3 regions of the Sinorhizobium chiapasense genome follow, and region 2 is predicted to be linked to each of the others. Evidence: predicted binding sites of a transcription regulator. Region 2 holds the regulator's gene; each other region holds the start of a gene.
The links. The regulator PhoB, encoded in region 2, activates phosphate uptake and scavenging genes when phosphate is short. The targets are predictions, from matches to a motif close to TGTCATNNANCTGTCAT.
Positions count from the first base shown of each region.

Region 1: phnF (phosphonate metabolism transcriptional regulator PhnF) is a predicted target of PhoB. The motif match lies at 1,955-1,971, and genes of this name have one in related genera.
Region 3: phnF (phosphonate metabolism transcriptional regulator PhnF) is a predicted target of PhoB. The motif match lies at 2,063-2,079, and genes of this name have one in related genera.

Region 1 is NZ_CP133152.1:245,026-250,126, reverse strand. Features, by position in the region: gene RB548_RS25860 (MBL fold metallo-hydrolase) at 1-897, shown strand, start outside; gene phnF (phosphonate metabolism transcriptional regulator PhnF) at 1,191-1,928, opposite strand; gene phnG (phosphonate C-P lyase system protein PhnG) at 2,039-2,512, shown strand; gene phnH (phosphonate C-P lyase system protein PhnH) at 2,512-3,120, shown strand; gene RB548_RS25840 (carbon-phosphorus lyase complex subunit PhnI) at 3,124-4,230, shown strand; gene RB548_RS25835 (alpha-D-ribose 1-methylphosphonate 5-phosphate C-P-lyase PhnJ) at 4,227-5,101, shown strand, end outside.
Region 2 is NZ_CP133148.1:156,364-161,464, forward strand. Features, by position in the region: gene pstB (phosphate ABC transporter ATP-binding protein PstB) at 1-765, shown strand, start outside; gene phoU (phosphate signaling complex protein PhoU) at 912-1,625, shown strand; gene phoB (phosphate regulon transcriptional regulator PhoB) at 1,860-2,543, shown strand; gene RB548_RS00740 (GcrA family cell cycle regulator) at 2,624-3,142, opposite strand; gene RB548_RS00745 (aspartate aminotransferase family protein) at 3,559-4,758, shown strand; gene argF (ornithine carbamoyltransferase) at 4,793-5,101, shown strand, end outside.
Region 3 is NZ_CP133150.1:237,381-242,481, reverse strand. Features, by position in the region: gene phnH (phosphonate C-P lyase system protein PhnH) at 1-80, opposite strand, end outside; gene phnG (phosphonate C-P lyase system protein PhnG) at 77-541, opposite strand; gene RB548_RS22620 (alpha-D-ribose 1-methylphosphonate 5-triphosphate diphosphatase) at 592-1,734, opposite strand; gene phnF (phosphonate metabolism transcriptional regulator PhnF) at 2,096-2,824, shown strand; gene RB548_RS22610 (ABC transporter permease) at 2,963-3,835, opposite strand; gene RB548_RS22605 (ABC transporter permease) at 3,832-4,230, opposite strand; gene RB548_RS22600 (ABC transporter permease) at 4,239-4,754, opposite strand; gene RB548_RS22595 (endonuclease/exonuclease/phosphatase family protein) at 4,767-5,101, opposite strand, start outside.

The DNA.
Region 1 (5,101 bases), on a different replicon from region 2:
CACCCCGGTAGAACGAGCCCCGAAGAGTTGGTTCCGTCGCGCTATGCGGTGCGGGTCGGCGAGATTGACGTGCTGGTGGTCAGCGATGGGGTGCTACCGCTGCCAACCGCGATGTTGGCCCACAACGTCGACCCGGCCGTCCGGGCGGCATGGCTGGACGACATGTTCCTTCCGCCAGACGCGATCGACTGGGCGCTGAACGTGGTCGTGGTGCGTAGCGGCAGCCAAACCATACTCGTCGACGCTGGGCTAGGGTTCGACCCGGAGTTGAACTTGCCGCGGGCCGGGCAGTTGATCAAGCGACTGGAGGCCGCCGGCATCGATCTTGCATCCGTGACCGACGTGGTGCTGACCCACATGCATATGGACCACATTGGCGGGCTGCTCGTCGACGGCGTGAAGGACCGGCTGCGTCCGGACCTGCGGATCCACGTGGCGGCCGCCGAGGTCAAGTTCTGGGAGAGGCCCGATTTCTCCCACGTCTCCATGCCGCCGGGGTTCCCGGACGCGCTTCGGTCGGCCGCCAAGCGGTTCATGAAAGAGTACCAGAGCTACCTGCGGCCGTTCGATGACGAGTACGAGGTGGCGCCGGGGGTGGTCGTTACTCGCACCGGCGGCCACACCCCCGGGCACAGCGTGGTCCGCGTGGCGTCCGGCGGCGACGGGCTGACGTTCGCCGGCGACCTCGTGTTCCAGGTCGGGTTCGAACACCCCGAGTGGTACAACGGCTTCGAACACGACCCCGAGGAGGCGGCCCGCGTCCGGGTCCGTCTTTTGCGGGAGCTGGCGGCGACCGGCGAGCTGCTGGTGGCCACTCACCTGCCGTTCCCATCCGTCGGCCACGTGGCGGGCGACGGCGACCACTTTCGCTGGGTACCGGTTTTCTGGGACTACTGACCGTTTGTCGGCTTAGGGCCGAACCACTGCATGTTCCTTAAAGCGCAGCCGATTTAAGAACAAAAACATGCAGCAATTCAAAGTGCTACACAGCGCCGTGCGTCAGAAAAGACGCACGGCGCTGCAGACGACCGCAGCGTTTGAACAACTGGTCGATCGCTGCCTCGCACGACACCGCCGGCATCTTCGCCGACTTAAAGCGCGTCGCTTTCGGAACGAGGCGGACATTCAGCGAGCGCGTTTACAGAACCGGATTTATGAGTTCCGCCTGCACCCGCTCCAACCAACGTAACCTAGGTCTCGATCCTGAGCTTCATCCGGTCGGCGGCAAAGCGCGTGCGTGAAAATTCGACCGGCTTGCCGTCAAGGTCAGCGTTCACCGATTGCGCTTCCATCACGATCGCGCCGGGCGACAGCTTCAACAGCGAAAGCTCGTCTGCATCGGCATGCCGCGCGACGATTTCGGTCGAAACGCGCACATAGTCGCCGAGCCCCTGCGCGGCAAAAGCCTTGGTGATGGAGCCCAGCCGGGCATATTCCTCGGCCATCTGCGGAAAACGATCTGCGGGAAAATAGCTGACCGACATGGAAAGCGGCCGACCGTCGCCGCTGCTCACCGTCCGCAATTCTATCAGTAGGGAGCCGGGAGAAACGGCAAGGGCCGCCGCAATCTCGCCGCTCGCCGGCACTTCCGCATGGCCGAGCAGCCGTGTGCCGATCTCCTTCACCTGCCGGCCGAGCCCCTGCGAAAAGCGGGTGCGCCGCGAAATCGGATAGCTGACGCGATCCTTGCGCTCGATCATCGTGCCGCGCCCCTGGACCGCGCGGACAAGGCCTTCCTCGCCAAGTGCCGCCAGAGCGCTGCGAACCGTGTGGCGGTTGACGCCGAATTCCTGCGCCAGCGCGGTTTCGGGCGGCACCATGCCGGTCGCGTCGTAATCGCCATTGCTGATCGAAAGCCGGATGCGGTCGGCGATCTGCCGCCAGAGCGCCACGCCGGTCTGCCGTTCGACGACTTTCTTCAACGCCATTTTGTTCGCCCCACTTTGTTCGTCAATGTCACAAGCCTGTCATTTGCGAACGTTAAGGAAGGATATAAGATGTATAGTTGTCTAGATCAATAGACATTTTGGAGTGAACGATGGACGCAACGCAGAAACATGAGGCGCTGCCGGACGCAGCCGCGGAACGCCGGGAAGGCATACGGCTTCTCGCCCGCGCCACGCTTGCGGAACTTGTCGGAGCCTGGGAGGCGATCGCAGACAAGCCGGATGTCGCCCCGGTCCGCGGCCCGGAAACGGGGCTCGTCATGGTGCGCGGCCGGATCGGCGGCGGCGGTGACGCCTTCAACCTCGGCGAGGCAACCGTGTCGCGCGCCACGGTCAGGCTCGCCAGCGGCGAGATCGGCCACGGGCAGATGCTCGGCACCGACAAGGAACGCGCCCGCTTTGCCGCGATCTTCGATGCGCTCTTCCAGACCGAGAGGCATCGCCTGGCGGTCGAAAAGCTGCACCGGCTGATCGCCGCCCGCATCGATGCCGAAGACCGCCGCAAGGCGGAACAGACCGCCGCAACCCGCGTCGACTTCTTCACCATGGTCCGGGGGGACGACTGATGGCCGCACAATCGCAAATCTACGCCGGTGCCTTCGCCGACCCGGTCTTTCAGGCACAATCCGTGTTCCGCGCTCTGATGGATGGCTTTGCCCGCCCGGGTACAGTTGCCAACCTCGCGGCGCTGGCATCGCCGCCCTCGCCCCTCGGCAAGGCGAGCGGTGCCGTTGCGCTGACGCTCTGCGACCACGACACCCCCGTCTGGCTCTCCCCCGCGCTCGCAAAGTCCGCCGTGCCGCAATGGATCGCCTTCCACACCGGTGCGCCGATGACCGAAACGAAGGATGACGCCCGCTTCGCCTTCATCGAGAGGGGCGGCGCGGTGCCGAGTTTCGACCAGTTCGCGCTCGGCACGCAGGAATATCCCGACCGTTCGACGACGCTGGTGATCGAGGTCGAAGCACTCACGGGTGGCCAACCACTTATCGCCAGGGGACCGGGAATCAAGGACGAAAACATCGTCGCGCCAAAAGGCCTGCCGGACGTCTTCCTCGACTTCTGGACGGCGAACAGGGCGATTTTCCCGCGCGGCATCGACCTGGTCCTGACGGCGGTTGACGCGGTGCTCTGCCTGCCGCGTACGACGAAGCTCTCTCCGAAGGAGGCGTGATCCATGTATGTAGCCGTCAAGGGCGGGGAAGCCGCCATTGCCAATGCCCATCGCCTGCTCACCGATCGCCGTCGCGGCGATCGTTCGCTGCCCTCGATCACCATCGAACAGGTCGTCGAACAGCTCGGGCTCGCCGTCGATCGCGTGATGGCCGAGGCCTCGCTTTATGACCGAGCGCTTGCGGCGCTTGCCGTTCGCCAGGCGCGCGGCGATATGATCGAGGCGATCTTCATCCTGCGGGCCTACCGCACGACGCTGCCGCGCTTCGGTTATTCCGAGCCGGTCGACACGGCGACCATGAAGGTCGAGCGCCGCGTCTCGGCAACCTACAAGGACCTGCCGGGCGGCCAGCTTCTTGGCCCCACCTTCGACTATACCCACCGGTTGCTCGACCCTTCGCTGATCGCAGAGGAGACGGTCGCAGAGCCGGCTGTCAAGGAGCCCGGCGAGCATGTCATGCGTGTTTCCGACATTCTCGATGGCGAAGGCCTCATTGAGGGCGACGGCCGGATGCCGGAAGGCCACGTGATGGGCGACCTCACGCGCGAGCCGATGGAGTTCCCGATGGCGCGCGACCTTCGACTGCAGGCGCTTGCCCGCGGCGACGAAGGCTTTCTGCTGGCGCTCGCCTATTCCACCCAGCGCGGCTACGGCCGCACGCACCCCTTCGTCGGCGAAGTCCGCATCGGCGAGGTGGAGGTCGAACTCGACCTGCCGGAGCTTGGTTTCGCAGTCTCGCTGGGCGTGATCCGCGTCACCGAGTGCCAGATGGTCAACCAGTTCAAGGGCTCGGCCAAACAGCCGCCGCAGTTCACCCGCGGCTATGGCCTCGTCTTCGGCCAGAGCGAGCGCAAGGCCATGTCGATGTCGCTTGTCGATCGGGCGCTTCGCACCGACGAGTTCAGCGAGGACATCGTCGCCCCCGCCCAGGATCAGGAATTCGTCATCTCGCATGCGGACAACGTCCAGGCGACCGGCTTCGTCGAGCATCTGAAGCTGCCGCACTATGTCGACTTCCAGGCGGAGCTCGATCTGGTGCGGCGCATGCGCCGCGAATACGAAGCCGCCCGCGCCGGCGGTGAGGACGGCATGAAGGAGGCCGCCGAATGAACGACCTTGCCACCTATAATTTCGCCTATCTCGACGAACAGACGAAGCGGATGATCCGCAGGGCGATCCTGAAAGCGGTCGCCATTCCCGGCTACCAGGTGCCCTTCGCCTCGCGCGAAATGCCGATGCCCTATGGCTGGGGTACCGGCGGCGTGCAGGTGACCGCCTCGATCCTCGGACCTGCAGACGTTTTGAAGGTCATCGACCAGGGCGCCGACGACACGACCAACGCCGTCTCGATCCGCGCCTTCTTCCAGAAGGTCGCCGATGTCGCCGTCACCACGAAGACGAAGGACGCGACGATCATCCAGACGCGCCACCGCATCCCCGAGGAGATGCTCAAGGAGGGCCAGACGCTGGTCTATCAGGTGCCGATCCCGGAACCCTTGCGTTTCCTCGAGCCGCGCGAGACCGAGACGCGCAAGATGCATGCGCTCGAGGAATATGGCCTCATGCATGTGAAGCTCTACGAGGACATCGCCCGCAACGGCCATATCGCCACGACCTATGCCTACCCGGTCAAGGTCGAGGGCCGCTATGTGATGGATCCCTCGCCGACGCCGAAATTCGACAACCCGAAAATGCACATGTCGGAGGCGCTGCAACTCTTCGGCGCCGGCCGCGAAAAGCGCATCTATGCGGTTCCGCCCTATACCGAGGTTGTCAGCCTCGATTTCGAGGACCATCCCTTCGAGGTCCAGAAGTTCGACAAACCCTGCGCGCTCTGCGGCGCGGAGAACGTCTATCTCGACGAAGTGGTGCTCGACGACAAGGGCGGGCGCATGTTCGTCTGCTCCGACACCGACCATTGCGAAGACCGGCGCGCGCATGGCCATGCCGGACACATGCCCGCCCGCCCAACGCAAGAAAG
Region 2 (5,101 bases):
AATACGGTGCCCTACAAGATGATCGGCAAGGATGTGTCGGTCTACTACGGCGAGAAGCGCGCGCTCTTCGACGTCAATCTCAATATCCGTGAAAACACCGTCACAGCCTTGATCGGTCCGTCGGGCTGCGGCAAGTCGACGTTCCTGCGCACCTTGAACCGCATGAACGATACGATCGAGCACTGCCGGGTTACCGGCAAGATTACGCTGGACGAGGACGACATTTACGATCCGTCGATCGACGTCGTGGAACTGCGCGCGCGCGTCGGCATGGTTTTCCAGAAGCCGAACCCGTTCCCGAAATCGATCTACGACAACGTCGCCTATGGCCCTCGCATTCACGGCCTCGCCCGCACGAAAGCGGATTTCGACGAAATCGTCGAAACGAGCCTGCAGAAGGCCGGCCTTTTCAACGAGGTCAAGGATCGCCTGCAAGAGCCGGGCACCGGCCTTTCCGGCGGCCAGCAGCAGCGCCTATGCATTGCGCGTGCCGTTGCGGTCAGCCCCGAAGTGATCCTGATGGACGAGCCCTGTTCGGCGCTCGATCCGATCGCCACCGCGAAGGTCGAGGAACTCATCCACGAACTGCGCGCCAACTTCACGATCGTTATCGTGACCCATTCGATGCAGCAGGCCGCGCGCGTTTCGCAGCGCACCGCCATGTTCCATCTCGGCAATCTCGTCGAGGAGAACGATACGGACAAGATGTTCACCAATCCCGATGACCAGCGCACGCAGGACTACATCATGGGTCGGTTCGGTTAAGCCAGGCGACTAGAGCATCCCGCTTTCAAGTGGAATCGCTGAAAGCGGATAAGATGCTCTAGAATCTAAGCGCTGGAGCGTCCTTTGTGGGTTCATTGAGCGCATGGCGTTCCAGTCAACCGGGTTACGAATTCAAGGAACGAAACATGTCATCCACACACATCATGTCGGCATTTGACGACGAGCTTAAATATCTGACGCGCCGCGTCTCGGAAATGGGTGGGCAGGCCGAACAGATGGTGGCGGATTCCGTCCGGGCGCTGGTGAATTCCGACCTGGCGCTGGCGCAGAAGGTGATTTCCGACGACGCGATCCTCGACGACGCCGAGCGACAAATCGGTGAGAAGGCGATCGTAACCATCGCCAAGCGCCAGCCGGTCGCATCCGACCTGCGCGAGATCATGGGGTCCATTCGAATTGCGGCGGACCTGGAGCGCGTTGGCGACCTCGGCAAGAACACCGCCAAGCGCGTGATCGCGGTCGCCGGATCCGGCATCCCGCGCAAGCTCGCGCGTGGCCTGGAGCATCTGGCGGAGCTGGCCCTGGTCCAGCTCAAGGAGGTGCTCGACGTCTACGCCTCTCGCTCGCCGGAAAAGGCGAACCGCATCCGCGAGCGCGATGAAGAGATCGACGCGATCTATACGTCGCTTTTCCGCGAACTGCTGACCTATATGATGGAAGATCCGCGCAACATCACCCCGTGCACGCATCTGCTCTTCTGCGCCAAGAACATCGAGCGTATCGGCGACCACGCGACCAACATTGCCGAAACGATCTATTACATGGCGACGGGCGCCCAGCCGCAGGGTGAGCGGCCGAAGGACGATAATACGTCGACGCTGGGCTCAGTAACGGACTAGAGCATCCCGCTTTCAAGTGGAATCACTGGAAGCGGATAAGATGCTCTAGAATCAAAGTGCTAGAGCGTCCTTTGTGCGTTCATTTTGAACGCACGGCGCTCTAGGGCGCCCGAGAGCCCGATAGCCGCATGCCTTGGTTTGCATGCGTTAATCTTGTCCGGTCGCGATCTTTCGCGGCCCACAGAGTGTCGCGGTGGCATGATGGCACCCGCGCGTGGGAAGGAGCATGACCGAATGTTGCCGAAGATAGCTGTTGTCGAGGACGAGGAGGCGCTGAGCGTCCTCCTGCGCTACAATCTCGAGGCCGAAGGTTTCGACGTCGATACGATCTTGCGCGGAGATGAAGCTGAAATCCGCCTTCAGGAGCGGCTGCCCGATCTCCTGATCCTCGACTGGATGCTGCCCGGCGTCTCCGGCATCGAACTTTGCCGCCGACTGCGGCAGCGGCCGGAAACGGAGCGCCTGCCGATCATCATGCTGACCGCGCGTGGCGAGGAAAGCGAGCGGGTTCGTGGTCTCGCTACCGGCGCGGACGACTATGTCGTCAAGCCGTTTTCGACACCGGAACTGATGGCGAGGGTGAAGGCGATGCTCAGGCGTGCCAAGCCCGAGGTGCTTTCGACGGTGTTGCGTTGCGGCGACATCGAGCTCGATCGCGAGACGCACCGCGTCCACAGACGCAGCCGCGAAGTCCGGCTCGGACCGACGGAGTTCCGGCTCCTGGAGTTCCTGATGTCCTCGCCAGGGCGCGTCTTCTCGCGTTCGCAGCTGCTCGACGGCGTCTGGGGACATGACATCTATGTCGACGAGCGCACCGTGGATGTGCATGTCGGCCGTCTGCGCAAGGCGCTGAATTTCTCGAACATGCCCGATGTCATTCGCACCGTGCGCGGCGCCGGCTATTCGCTTGAAAGCTGAAGGCCGGCGGCCATCCTTCGATGGACATCAAAAAAAGGGGCGTCACCGCCCCTTTTTCAATTGCGTTCGCGCGAGGCCGGTCAGCGCATGCGCCGGCGTTCGCCGGAAGGCTGATAGGCGAGCCGCGTGTGATAGCTGCAATAGGGCGACGATTCCGGTGAGTCGTTGCCGCAGAAATGGAACTCCTCCTTCAGGGGGTCGCCGATCGGCCACTTGCAGGTGCGCTCCGTGAGTTCCGTCAGGCCGAGGCGTCGCGACATCGGGACGACGACGTTCGGTGCGAGTTCGAGGTCCTGATCGGCGACGAGATCGACTTCGATCTCTTCCTTGAGGACAGTGGCGCCAGCGGTGCGGGTGACGGTGCGGGTGGCGACGCGCGCGGCATAGTTCGGCGCCCGGGGGGCCGACGTGGTGCGCTTCGGGCGTGCGGCAGTGGTCGCGCCGCCGGCCTTGGCTCGGCCCGGCAAGCTCAACCGGTGAACCTTGCCGATCACGGCGTTGCGGCTTACGCCGCCCAGTTGTGCCGCAATCTGGCTGGCGCTCAAGCCCTCGGACCACAGCTTCTTCAGTTTCTCCACCCGCTCGTCAGTCCAGTTCATTTCTGCACTCTCCGTTCTCGGCGTTGGATGGCAGAATCCATCACCACGCTCCGGAAAAACTCCGGAGCTGCAACGCGATAACTCTTTTGGTGACTAGGTCCGCCGCATGCGTCTAGTAATTGAATATTAACCTACTGGCAGGGTGACTCCGTGGCAAGAGTCGCGGGAATCGCGCCGAATCGATTTCGGAGTTTTCCCCAACTTGCTGGCTGGCCGTTGCATTTTTGCAAGCCCCCGCTGGAGGTTTTTTCGCACATCGGAATCCGCGCGTTCAAGCTCGCTGCAAGCCTTGGTTTTGTTGACATTGCGGTGCGAAATAGGAATAGTGCCTGCGCCGCCGAAAGGCGGCATTTTTGATTTTTATCGGACACGATCGCCCGATATTGATGCCAACAGGACGGAAGGAGAAGTTCGCCATGGCCGCAACAACGCCGCTCTACGACACCTACATGCGTGCGCCGTTGCGTTTCGAGCGAGGCGAGGGCGTCTGGCTTATTGCCGAGGACGGCTCGCGCTATCTCGATTTTGCCGCCGGCGTTGCCGTGAACTCGCTCGGCCATGCCCATCCGCACCTCGTCGAGGCGCTGAAGGCGCAGGCGGACAAGGTCTGGCATCTTTCCAACCTCTATGAGATTCCGGGCCAGGAAAGTCTGGCGCGCCGGCTGACGGCGGTGACCTTCGCGGACCGCGTGTTCTTCACGAATTCGGGTGCGGAGGCGCTGGAATGCGCCATCAAGACCGCGCGCCGCCATCACTTCGCCAAGGGAAATCCGGAAAAATTCCATATCATCACCTTCGAAGGCGCCTTCCATGGCCGCACGATCGCGACGATCGCCGCCGGCGGCCAGCAGAAGTACATCGAGGGTTTCGGACCAAAGGCACCGGGCTTCTATCAGGTTCCTTTCGGCGATATCGCCGCGGTCAAGGATGCGATCAACGACGAGACGGCGGCGATCCTGATCGAGCCGATCCAGGGCGAGGGCGGCATCCGCCCGGCCAGCAAGGAATTTCTGCAGGAGTTGCGGGCGCTTTGCGACGAATTCGGCCTGCTGCTCATCCTCGACGAGGTTCAGTGCGGCATTGGCCGGACCGGCAAGCTCTTCGCCTATGAATGGGCCGGCATCCGGCCGGATATCATGGCGGTCGCCAAGGGCATCGGCGGCGGCTTTCCCCTGGGCGCCTGCCTTGCGACCGAAGAGGCGGCTGCTGGCATGGTGACGGGCACGCATGGCTCGACCTATGGCGGCAATCCGCTGGCGATGGCGGTCGGAAACGCGGTCCTCGATGTCGTTCTCGCCGACGGGTTCCTGGAGCAGGTGCGCGACGTCGCGCTCGTTTTCCGGCAGGGGCTTGCGTCGCTCAAGGACCGGTTCCCGGATGTGATCGAGGAAATCCGCGGCGACGGGCTGATGCTCGGCATCAAGGCGAAGGTGCCCTCGGCTGACCTGTTGAAAGCAATCCGCGCCGAGAAGCTGCTTGCAGTTCCGGCCGGCGAAAACGTGCTGCGCCTGCTGCCGCCGTTGATCACCACCGCCGCCGAGGCCCGAGAAGGGCTCGCAAGGATCGAGCGCGCCGCCGAAGCGGTCAGGAGCAACAGCGGCAACGCGGCGGCCTGATCGGCCCGACTCTCACGACAGGAATTCTTGAGCAATGACAGGTACCAGACATTTTCTCGACATCTCGGCGATGGCGGCTACCGACTTGAGGACGATCATCGACGACGCGCGCGTTCGCAAGGCGGCAACCAAGGACGGCACCGCCGAACGCCCGCTTGCCGGCAAGATGCTCGCGATGATTTTCGAGAAGCCCTCCACCCGCACGCGCGTCTCCTTTGACGTCGGCATGCGCCAGCTCGGCGGCGAGACCTTGTTCCTTTCCGGAACTGAAATGCAGCTCGGCCGCGCCGAGACGATCGGTGATACGGCCAAGGTACTTTCGCGCTATGTGGACGCGATCATG
Region 3 (5,101 bases), on a different replicon from region 2:
GGATCGGCGAAACCGGGCTTCAGCGAAGCGCCGGCGGGGGAAATGGCACGCACGGATGGTGCTGAGGATTGTATCGTCACGCCGGGTCCTCCCCGCGAACCATGGTGAAGAAATCGACTTTGGTGGACGCGGCCTTGCGGCTCTTCTCGACCCGCCGCGCTTCCGCTTTTTGGCGCAGCGGCTCGACGACCTTTGCCATGATCTCGTCATGGCGGACCTGCTGCTGCAGTAGCGCATCAATAATCGCCGCCAGTTCCGCCTGGCGCTTGTCGCGTCCCTGCACGTAACCGTGCCCGACCGTACCGTCATCGAGCTGGACCGAGGCGCGGGTCACAGTCATCTCGCCGAGGTTGAACACATTGCCCGTCCCACCGGCGCGACCTCGAACCATCACCAGGCCGACATGCGGAGTCCGCAGCCATCCAAACGTCGCGCCGCTCACCACCTCGGTGGCCAAGGCTTCAAGCTCACTGCCGACACTGCGGGACAAAACACCGAGCCAGTCGCAACGCTGCGCGACGGCAGCCGGTTCGGCTTGCATCTCCGTTTTCGAACTCATCATTCTTGTTCCTTTTTTCGCTCGTACGCCCGTTAGAGATATTGTCGACCGGCGACCCAGATGTTGCGGATCACCGGCACGCCCTCGACGAGGCGCACACGGATGAGGTCGGCGCGCAGGCCAGGAGCAATGCGGCCGCGATCGGTAAAGCCAAGCAAGTCGGCGGGGTTCTTCGTCACCATCGCGACCGCTTCCGGAAGATCGAAGCCTTTGGCCGCCAGCGCGAACGCCGCATGCAGCAGACTTCCCGGCACGTAGTCGGAGGTCAGCACGTCGAGCAGCCCCTTGTCGGCGAGCTCCATCGCACTGACATTGCCGGAATGCGAACCGCCGAGGATGATGTTCGGCGAACCCATGACGATCTTCATGCCGAGTCCGCGGGCGCGGCTCGCCGCCTCGATCGTCGTCGGAAACTCGCTGATTGTGATGCCGTCCGCGTGCGATTGATCGACGTCCGCCGCAGTCGTGTCGTCGTGACTGGCAATGCGGATATTGCGCTCGCGGCACAGCTGTCCGATCGTCGAGCGGCCCGACGGGACATATTGCTGCTGGTGCTCGCGGCGTTCGGTGATATAGAGCGCGAATTCGTCCTCCGTCCAGACGCGAGCGTTCTTCTTGCGGCGGAACTCGCGATAGAGCGTCAGATTCTGCCACTGCCGCTGGCCGGGCGTGTGATCCATCATGCTGATGAGCCGCAGGCCAGGATTGTCGACGTGCCGCTCAACGAGCGTCAGCATGGCCGAATCGGAGAGTTCGCAGCGAAAGTGAAAATAATGATCGGCCTTGAGGAGACCGGCGGCGCGCGCCTCAGTCATTCCGTCGATCGCCTCGTTCAGCATGGCGGTGCGGGCGCCGCCGCTGTCGTAGTCGCCGAGCGACAGCGCATCGAGCACCGTCGTGATGCCAGCTCCGAGCAGTTCCCAATCGTGTGCAAGCACCGCGGCGAGCGGTGCGGGCCATTGGACACCCGGCCGTGGGTGCATGAACTTTTCAACATTATCCGTGTGCAGGTCGATCAGGCCGGGCAGCAGGAAGTCGCCCTCGCAATCGAGCACACTGATCCGGCCCGTTGTTGCTGCGCCGATCGACGACACCATTGTGTCCTCAATTTCCAGGCCACCTTCGACAACTCGATCTTCCTGGACGATCCGTGCATTGCTGAGTTGCAGGTTCATTGGCGGTCGCCCTCCATTTGCTGGACGATTACAAACGGCTCTGGCTTGCTGCCCAGCGGCAGCAGAATTGTTACGCGGGCTTCATCTATGGCGGCTGGATCTGTTGGTGACAGTGTAGCGGCGCGAAACAACGGCTCGCCCAGCTGTCCTTGGGTCGATGTTTCAACCTTCGATCCGTTAGGTTGCGGACGGATAGCCTCGGAGGGGACGGCTGGGCTCGGCATAGTTACCATGATACGAAATCCATAGTTGTCGAAGGCGCGCGAACGGGCTAGAATTCACAACATGTTTAGACATGTGTACATGAAGGTGCATGTCGCACAGTTTCATGACAGTGAGATGACAATTCGAAAGAGACACGATGTTGAATGAGACGAGCCACGAGTTGATGAACGACCTGCCGCGGTGGAGGCAGATCGAACTGATGATCTTGAAGGAAATCGATGCCGGCGCGTTCAGGGTTGGGGAAAAGCTACCGGGCGAAAATATCCTTGCACCCCATTTTGGAGTCACCAGGACAACGGTCCGAAGGGCATTGGCAGAGCTACAGAATAAAGGCGTGCTGCGTATCGAGCGTGGCCGGGGCGCCTTCGTGGAGCGTCGCATTCAGTACGGACTTGGCGCCGAGTCTTCCTTCATGGCCAACCTTCGCGATGCGAGTTTGGTGCCCGCAGCAGAGATTCTTGCGAAATTTGAGGTGTCTGCATCGACGGACATCGCAAATCGGCTGCAGATTCCGGTAGGTGAGCCCGTTCTCGTCTTCGATACGGTTGGTAAGGCAAGCGGCCTGACGATCTCAGTTTCACGGCATCATTTGCCTTCGCGACTTTTTCCAGGCGCACTCGAGCGGATCTCCAGCTTTTCCTGCATCACTGAAGTCTATCGGCTCTTCGGATATGAAAATACACGACGCGCTCATTGTCACATAGAAGCGCGTTTGCCTTCGTCTGAAGAGGCCCGACGGCTTCAACAGCCAAGAACCGAACCCATCCTCGAAGTCCAAAGTCTGAAAACGATCGACCAGACGCCGATCGACTACAGCGTCGCGCGTTTTTCGGCCGCTCGCGTTTCTGTATATTTCGATAATTGAAGCCACTACCTCTGATCACCGCAAGTTCAGTGAGACGAAATGCGATTTTCAGGAGCCTGAACGTGAGGCTGCAATGCGTGTCTATTTGGCAACGTCTGCTGGGCCGGCGACTTGAAGCATGACCTGCTTTCGATCCGCTCAGCGTAGTTTTGTGTCCATCACGTCTCGGAGCCAGTCGCCAAGAAGGCTGATCGACAGCGTGGTGAGCACAATTACCGCACCAGGGACGGCGGCCATCCACCAAGCCAGCATGAGATAGTTGCGACTTTCGTTAATCAGCAGGCCGAGCGAGGTCAGCGGCGGTTGGACGCCGAGGCCGAGGAAGCTCATACCTGTCTCCAGCAGGATGACCTCCGGGAAATTCAGCGTCATCTGTACGACGAGGGCGCTGACGATGTTGGGAAGGATATGCCTGATATAGATGCGGGACGAGCCGGCCCCGAGCACTCTTAGCGCAGCGGCATAACCGACCGTCTCGGCATCGAGGACGAGGCCGCGTGCCAGGCGAGCATAGCGTCCCCAGCCGGCAAGTCCGACGATGACCGCCAGCAGCCAGAACCCCTTGCCGAAGAATGCGACGATCGTGATCGCGAAGATGATGAAGGGCAGTGATGCCTGGATGTCGACCAGCATCATGATCGTCTCTTCCCACCAGCCGCGCAGCCGGGCGGCGAGCATGCCCATCGCTACGCCAATGAAGGTGCTGATCAGCGTTCCTGAAAGCGCGATGATGATCGAATAGCGAATGCCGTAGAGGGTGCGACTGAATACGTCGCGCCCCAGATTGTCGCTACCGAAGAGAAAGGGATTGTCATGGCCGAGGATCGCGGGCGGGCGCAGGCGTAGCATCGGCTGCTGGTCTGCATAGCCGTAAGGCGCAACCAGCGGTGCAGCGATCGACAAGAGGATGATGAGCGCGATCCAGGCGAGCGCCAACAGGATCGTCAGGAGAATGGCTTCGCGGTGCACACGTTTGCGGGTGCGGACTTGGCCGAGATCAAGAGTGCTCACGAAGACCTCCTGTATATCTTCGGGTTGAGGAGGCCATAGGCGATGTCGACGCTGAGATTGGCGAGCGTCATCGTGGTGGCGAAGAGCATGACGAGCGCCTGTACCACAGCGAGGTCGCGCAGGCCGACGACTTCGACGAGCAGGCGACCGATGCCCGGCCAGCCAAAGACCTGCTCGACAATAATCGAACCGCCGATCAGCCCGCCGAGTGAAAAACCGATGATGGTGATGATCGGGATCGCGGCATTCGGCAGGACGTGGTTGACGATTGCCTCATAACGCGTTTCGCCCGCAGCCATCGCCGCACGCACATAGGGCTGCTGGAGCACGTCGAGGACTGCCGAGCGCGTGAAGCGAGCGATGACCGCCGCACCCGCAAATCCAAGCGTCGTCATAGGCAAGATCAGATGCGCGGTGTTGCACTTCCGGAACTCGGCAGCCACCGCAAGGCAACGGCAAAGATGAAAATCAGCGTCACGCCGAGAACGAAGTTCGGCAGGCTATAGCCCATCGAACAGAAGAGCATCATGATCCGGTCGAGCGGCCGGCCACGGTTAAGGGCGGCGATAACGCCGCCCGGGATGCCAATGAGGAGCACGAGCAGAAAGGCCGTGCCGGTCAGGGTCAACGTCGCGCCGACCCTTTCCGCGACGACTTCCACCGCCTGGCGTCCGGTAGCGAGCGATTGGCCAAAGTCGCCCTGCACCAGGTTGGAGACATAAAGCAGATATTGCCGCCATATCGGCTGGTCGAGGCCCCATTTCTTGTTGAACAGCGCGATGATGTCCGCGGTTGCGTTGTCCGGCAGCAGCTCCAGAGCCGGATCGCCCGTGAGCCGAAGCACGATGAAGGTGAAGGTCATGATGGCCCACAGCGTGATGATCGCTCTGAGCGCCTTGATGATGGCGAAGCGGGCCATTTCCGTCACCCTTCAGCCAAAGGTGACGGCAAGTGGCTGGTGATCGGAGGCATCGGCAGTTAGCACTTCGGCAGACTTCACCCTGTCCTTCAGGCCCGGCGTAACCAGCATGTAGTCGACGCGCCAGCCCGTCTTGGCCATCCAGTCCGTGTAGAACGTCGGACCGCTATCCTCGGCATGCCCGGCAGCTGTCCAAGCATCCACAAAGCAGTCCGGTTGTATAAGGCGGCCGTATTGAGGGCTCGTCGGTCCCACCAAAACGGGATAGACCGGTCCGTCTGGTGTCAGGTTGAGGTCGCCCATCAGGATCGCCTCGGATGGCACGGACGGCGGCAGCTCCTCCAGCC